DNA from 3 places in the Pseudarthrobacter quantipunctorum genome. Region 3 is predicted to be linked to each of the others. Evidence: riboswitches for the same ligand, from Rfam matches in the RefSeq annotation. Region 3 holds a riboswitch; each other region holds the start of a gene.

Evidence for each region. Region 3 has a riboswitch for thiamine pyrophosphate ahead of WHH00_RS05920 (FAD-dependent oxidoreductase). Riboswitches for the same ligand answer to the same signal wherever they lie in the genome.
Region 1: linked by a shared signal. The riboswitch ahead of thiC (phosphomethylpyrimidine synthase ThiC) and the one ahead of WHH00_RS05920 (FAD-dependent oxidoreductase) in region 3 are both predicted to bind thiamine pyrophosphate.
Region 2: linked by a shared signal. The riboswitch ahead of thiD (bifunctional hydroxymethylpyrimidine kinase/phosphomethylpyrimidine kinase) and the one ahead of WHH00_RS05920 (FAD-dependent oxidoreductase) in region 3 are both predicted to bind thiamine pyrophosphate.

What each region holds. Positions count from the first base shown of each region.
Region 1 is NZ_CP148033.1:1,607,479-1,609,736, forward strand. It holds gene thiC (phosphomethylpyrimidine synthase ThiC) at 1-1,295, opposite strand, end outside; TPP riboswitch at 1,290-1,397, opposite strand; gene WHH00_RS07355 (amidohydrolase family protein) at 1,478-2,258, shown strand, end outside.
Region 2 is NZ_CP148033.1:1,693,461-1,695,718, reverse strand. It holds gene thiD (bifunctional hydroxymethylpyrimidine kinase/phosphomethylpyrimidine kinase) at 1-1,372, opposite strand, end outside; TPP riboswitch at 1,380-1,477, opposite strand; gene WHH00_RS07780 (Rne/Rng family ribonuclease) at 1,677-2,258, opposite strand, start outside.
Region 3 is NZ_CP148033.1:1,280,417-1,282,674, reverse strand. It holds gene WHH00_RS05920 (FAD-dependent oxidoreductase) at 1-1,061, opposite strand, end outside; TPP riboswitch at 1,057-1,174, opposite strand; gene thiE (thiamine phosphate synthase) at 1,202-1,951, shown strand; gene WHH00_RS05910 (RNB domain-containing ribonuclease) at 2,028-2,258, shown strand, end outside.

The DNA.
Region 1 (2,258 bases), 330 kb from region 3:
GTCACCAGCGGGCCCAGCGTGTAGAAGGGCGCGCCCTTGCACAGCTCCTGCTGGCGTTCGACGTTCTCCCGGACCAGGTGGAACGGGACATGGCCCGGGCCCTCCACCATCACCTGGACGTCGTACTCCCAGGCACGCTGCGTGAGCTCGGCGAGGGTGTCCAGCTCGGCAAACTGGGCTGCGTCGTTGGCATCGGCTGTTGCCCCTGGCCGCAGCCCGTCGCCCAGGGAAAACGCGACGTCGTACCTCGCGAAAATCTCGCAGAGTTCGTCGAAGTGTGTGTAGAGGAAGTTCTCCCGGTGGTGCGCCAGGCACCACCCGGCCATGATCGATCCGCCACGGGACACGATGCCGGTGACCCGGTTGGCGGTCAGGGGAACGTACCGGAGCAGCACGCCGGCATGGATGGTCATGTAGTCGACGCCCTGCTCGCACTGCTCGATCACGGTGTCACGGAAGATCTCCCATGTCAGGGCGTTGGCTTCGCCGTTGACCTTCTCCAGGGCCTGGTAGATGGGGACGGTGCCGATGGGAACCGGGGAGTTGCGGATGATCCATTCCCGGGTGGTGTGGATGTCATCCCCGGTGGAGAGGTCCATGACGGTGTCTGCGCCCCACCGGGTTGCCCACTGCAGTTTGTCCACCTCTTCGGCGATTGAACTGATGACCGAGGAGTTGCCGATGTTGGCGTTGATTTTCACCAGGAAGGCCTTGCCGATGATCATCGGCTCGGATTCCGGGTGGTTGATGTTGCTGGGGATGATGGCCCGGCCCGCGGCCAGTTCGCTGCGGACCAGTTCAACATCGCAGTTCTCGCGCAGCGCCACGAAGCGCATCTCCGGGGTGATCACTCCTTGCCGCGCGTAGTGCATCTGGGTGACGGTCCTGCCGTCGACGGCGCGGCGGGGCACCGGAGCTGCTCCTTTCCACTCTGCGCTGGCGGCGCCGCGGCGCACAGCCGAGCGGCCGTCGTCGAGCAGGTTCCTTTCCCTGCCGCTGTACGCTTCCGTGTCTGCCCGTGCTTCGATCCAGTCCTTGCGGACAGGAGGAAGGCCTTGAACGGGGTCGCTCCCCGGACCGGCGGTCCGGTAGGTCCGGAACGGCTGGTTTGGCACGCCGTTGGGTGACGGTTCCAACCTGATTTCGGTCACGGGAACGCGGATCCCGTTCCCGGCGTCCTCGAGGTATGCCAGGGAGTGGGGTTTCAGGGATTGCGTTACGGGGGGCTGGTTGCCGGCAGGACCGGCACCCGGGTTGTTGAGGGCAGGGTTCAGCTGCTGATTGGGTGTACTCAAGGAATACTCACTTCCTTCGCCGGCATTACCCGGACAGGTTCGACGGTCGCAGGCTGCGTCAGCCCGATCTCAGCCCCTGCAGGGGCACCCGTGTGGTCAGGATGAAAGCTACCACACGCCTTGAAGCGGGGCTTGTCACATCACGCGGTGCTAGCCTGTCCCGGCGGGAAAGAGGCAAATTCATGGCAGAAATTATCGAGTTCACGGGGACGGTCCTGACCGGGCCGGGCACTGAGCAGCACGGGCTCTGGTCCGTTGGCGGTCGGCTGACGTTCCGCCGGCCGGCAAAGGCCCCGGACAGGATTCTGGCGGGATGGGTGCTGCCTGGCTTTGTGGATGCGCACTGCCACATCGGGCTGGGTGCGGGCGGGCCGGTGGATGCTTTGACTGCCGAAGAACAGGCACGGACGGACCTGGACGCCGGCACCCTGCTGGTCCGCGACGCAGGTTCCCCTGCGGATACCCGATGGCTGCAGGGCAGGAACGACGTCCCGGTGCTGATCCGAGCCGGCCGCCACGTTGCGCGCACGCGGCGGTACCTGCGGGGGTTCGCTGAGGAAGTGGAACCGGACGGCCTGGTGGAAGCTGTGCGTAAGCAGGCCAGGGAAGGTGACGGTTGGGTCAAGCTTGTGGGGGACTGGATTGACCGCGACGCCGGCGACTTGGCGCCTTCGTTTCCTGCCGCCGTCGTCCGTGACGCCGTCCACGCCGCCCATGATGAGGGCGCACGCGTTACGGCGCACTGCTTCGCGGAAGAGACGCTCGACGACGTGCTGGACGCCGGCATCGACTGCGTGGAGCACGCCACAGGCCTCCTGCCGCGGCACCTGCCCCGGTTCGTCGAGCAGGAGGTGCCCATTGTGCCCACCCTGGTCAACATCGCCACCTTTCCCGACATTGCAGCGCAGGCTTTACCCAAGTTCCCGCGCTATGCGGCGCATATGCGTTCATTGTGGGAACGCC
Region 2 (2,258 bases), 410 kb from region 3:
GGTGGCCTGCGGGTTCCCCGGCGGCCAAGAATTCGGCGTGCAGCGTTGCGCCCACCTCGGCGTACAGCCAGAAGCAGGGCAGGACGGCTGCGGCCAGGACGGCGTAACTGCCGGAGGCCGACGCAGCGGCCAGATGGTCCACGTAGGACTTGGTGACAGGTCCCAGCTGCGGCTCAACGGTCCGCGTACTGAGCCATGACCGGTGCAGCTCAGACTCGACCTCCAGGCATTGCGCCGCGGAACGTGCCCAGAAGAGCTGCTCTGCCTCGGTGGGTGCCAGGGCACTGGTCCGCGCGAGCACCCGCGAGTAGCCGTTGAGGTAGATGGCATCCTGGGCGAGGTAGTAGGCAAAATCCTTCTCCGGCAGGCTGCCCGAAACCAGTCCGCGGATGAAGTCCAGCGCGTAGATGTCCGCCAGGTCCTTCCTGGCGTCCGCCCACAGCTGTGCAGCGAAGCTGCCCTCCCCGCGCACCGCCGGCACGTGGTGGAAGTGGTGCACAGGTCCGTTGCCCGTCCCCACCTCCAGGGTTTCCGAGGCCTCCAGCGCCCCGGCCAGCCAGGGCTTGACCTCGCGGAGGGTGGCCTCCCAGTCGCCCAGCCGTGCCTGGACTGTGGCCATCGCTGCCGAGAGTGAACAGCCGGTGCCGTGGCTGTTGCGCGTTGCCACGCGCTGTCCCGGAACCACCACCACGTCCTGGTTCAGCCTGCCGCCGGCATCGACCAGCGCATCGGGGCACTGATCCCCCGCCAGGTGCCCTCCCTTAACGAGCACCGTTGCCCCGGTGGCTGCCGAGAGCCGGTGTCCCTGCTCCAGGGCACCTTCCCAGGTCTCCTGCACCTCGCCGCCTACCAGCATGGCGAGTTCAGCCAGGTTGGGCGTGATGAGGTCCGCCAGCGGCAGCAGGCCGCGAAGCGCGGCCTCGGCGGATTCCTGGAGCAGCCGGTCACCGCTGGTGGCCACCATGACCGGGTCCAGCACCACGACGCCGGGACGCACCTTTTCGAGCCAGGCCCGGACAGCTTCGATCACCGCGGCGTCGCCCAGCATCCCGATTTTTACGGCGTCGATGCTGATGTCGTCACTGACGGCATCGAGCTGCTGGGTGAGGAAGGCTGCGGGGGGAACATGGACGCCGCGCACGCCGCGGGTGTTCTGCGCTGTGAGTGCGGTGATGGCGGCCATTCCGTAGCCGCCGTGGGCTGCGATGCTTTTCAGGTCCGCCTGGATGCCGGCCCCGCCGGAGGGGTCGGAACCGGCGATGGCCAGGACCCGGGGCACGTCGCGGTACTGGCCGGCCTGCGCTCCAGGGGCAGAAGCAGCAGCAAATGGAGAAGAAAGCGCAGGTGTGCCCTGGAAGAAGGCAGTGGGCATTGCGAGAGTGGAAGACAAGAGACATCCCTTCGCCGGTGCTAGCCGGACAGGTTCAACGGGTCTGGATCTCAGCCGGCTCTCTGCGCGGCACCCCGTGTCGGTTCCCTAGCGTAGCTTTTTTGCGGTCCGCGGGCTGAAGGTGACACAGTGCGACCGGCGCTGGGTGGAACGCGCAGTTTGAACGGCGGATTGAACGCGCGCCCTTAAGCAACGGATGCCCGGCCGGCCACTTCCTGTGGCTGGCCGGGCATCCGGTCAATGACTACTCCCGCTGCTGGAGATCCGGTTGCTGGATCTCCAGTTGCTACAGCTCTGAGGCAGGAACCCCGACACCGAGGATAATCGGTGCATCCGACGGCTTGCTGCTGGCCGGCTTGGAAGCACCCGCCTGGCCTGTTGCCGGTGCCTTGGCTGCATGGGAATGCCCGGCCGCGGCGGCAGGAACATTGTCATGCTGCTGGACCGAGGTCTCGTTGGCGGCTCCCTGCGCGCGGCTGGCACTGCGGTTGCGGCGTGCCCTGCGCGGGCGCGACTGCTCCAGCGTGTGGTCCGAGTAGTCCTTCTCCGCTGCAGCAGGCGCCGGCCGCTGCTGCCGGCCAGTTTCAGCTTCCCGCGGCTCCCTGTCCCGTTCGGGCTGGAGGGCCTGGCGCGCAGCCTCTTCGGCCTCGCGCCGGGCCGGCTGCCCTGCCGGCATTTCAGCCGGCGTTTCCACTGCCGTTTCGGCCGGCGTTTCCGCCGCTGGAGCGGCCTCGCCCAGGTGGGCGAAGGCCGCGGCAAGGCGGTCCAGGGTAAGGGCAGGCTTCGCCTGCTGCTCCTCTGCGTGCTCCACGAAGGGCAGGACTACCTTCTCCCCGCCAAAGGTCAGGACGGCAGCGGGCCTGGACGC
Region 3 (2,258 bases):
CCGGGCCGGGCACGTGCCGCGCATTCGAGCAGCTCAAGCTCGGCGACGGCGGGCACAAGCACCTGCGCGTCGCGGAGAAGCTGGTACACGCCCCCGGCAGACACCGCCCCCGCGCTGGAGCCTGCGTCCCTTCCCAGCGCGTCCTCACGCTGGGTTGCCCCGACCACCACGGTTCCGTCCTGCCTGGGGACGATATACACGGGGGTCCCGCGGACCAGCCCACGGACAGTTGAGGCCACCAGTGGCCGCAGGTGGGCAGGTACTGCGAGCCGCAGGATGTCCCCGTACACCGGCCGCAGTGGAAGGTGCAGGCCCGCCGGCAGTCCTGCAAGTTCCGCGGCGTGCAGTCCGTTGGCCACCACCGTCTCCCCGGCCAGGACGGTCCCACCGCCCTCCAGGACTGCTCCGGCAACGGCGCCGTCCTTCCAGAGCAGGCCGGCTGCCGTGTCCGGCACCGCGTATCCGTCGACGGCGCCCGGCACATGACTTCGGTTGCCTGCCGTCCCGCCGGCATGCCGGGCCAACGCGCGGCGGAGGCAAACCACCAGCAGCCTGGGATCCACCTGGTGGTCCGCCGGGGTATCCAGCGCACAGGCAATGCCCGGGCTCAGCAGGGGCTCGCGCTGCCGGGCCTCGCGGATGGTGAGCGGTTCAACCGTGAGCCCGTGGGACAGCTGGACGGCACGCAGATCCAGCAGAGCCCGCCTGTCCGCGGCGTCGGCACCCACGGCCAGGGTCGGCGTCGTAAGATATCCCGGATCCGAACCCGCGGCCGAGGCGAGGTCCGCGGCGAAACCCGGCCAGCGGGCGGAGGCGTCGAGCATGAGTTCCAGGAGGTCCTCCTCCTGGTAGTGCAGCTCGCTCACCGGTGCAAGCATCCCCGCGGCAGCCCAGCTGGCTCCCGAGCCCGGGACGTCATCGATCACCACCACCGAACGGCCCGAACGCCTCGCCTCCCAGGCGATGCCGTGGCCCACCGCTCCCCCGCCGATCACGGCAACATCCGCCGTGATCGCGGAGCCGGGAGCAGGGCGGCCGGTAACGTCATGCGCGTGAGGCATCGATTGTCTCCTTCCCTACGCCGGTATTAACCGGATCAGGTCAAGCGGTCGGCTCTGACGCCCTCTCAGCCCGGCGCTTTGTGACAGCTGCCGCGGCTCCCGCAGTACGAGCCCAGTGTAGAGGAACTAGGCTGGCTCCCATGAATGTGTCCCACCCGCCTGCCGCCGCTTCCCGTCCGTCCGGTACAGACGCCTTTATCAATGCGGAAGGCAGTGCCGGGCTCCACAATGCGCGCCTGTATCTCTGCACGGATGCGCGCCGCCGCCAGGGCGACTTCGAACAGTTCGTGGATGCCGCGTTCGCGGGCGGCGTGGACATCATCCAGCTCCGGGACAAATCCATCGAAGCCGCCGAGGAGCTGGAACTCCTGGCCGTCCTGAAGGAGGCAGCGGTCCGCCACGGCAGGCTGTGGGCAGTAAACGACCGCGCGGACGTTGCTGTGCTCTCCGGCGCCCCGGTCTTCCACATCGGCCAGAAAGACCTTCCCCTCAAGGCAGCCCGGACGCTGCTGAACGGGAACGCCGCAATTGGCCTGTCCAGCCACAGCCCTGACCAGGTGGACGCCGCCCTGGCCGCTGCCGCCGGCCCCGCCGCACTCGACTACTTCTGCGTGGGCCCCCTGTGGGCAACACCCACCAAGCCCGGCCGCGCCGCCGTCGGCCTGGACCTGGTGAAGCATGCGGCCGCCGCCTCCGCGGCGCAGGGGCAGGGAAAGCCCGACGGCGGCGTGCCCTGGTTCGCGATCGGCGGGATTGACCACGGCAACGTGGAGCAAGTGGTGGCGGCCGGTGCCAGCAGGATCGTTGTGGTCCGGGCCATCACGGAAGCCGATGATCCGGCAGCAGCCGCCGCATCGCTGCTCGGCGCCCTGGACGCTGCCCGCCCCTGACGCGGAGCCGGATCTGCGGCGCATTCTGTGCCCGGCACCGTGCATAATTTACGAAATTCGGGCTACGCTGATTTTCGTGTCACATCATCGGCTGGCCCCCAATGTCCACGAGCACACCAACGCCCTCGAGGCTGCACTCAGCGCCCTGCGGACGGAGCTTGAGCTGCCGAACGAGTATCCAAAAGATGCCGTGAAGGACGCCGAGGCCGCGGTGTCGGCACTGCAGCTGCCAGCCCATGACCTCACCGGCATCGACTTCATTACCATCGACCCGGCGTCGTCCACAGACCTTGACCAGGCGCTCTAC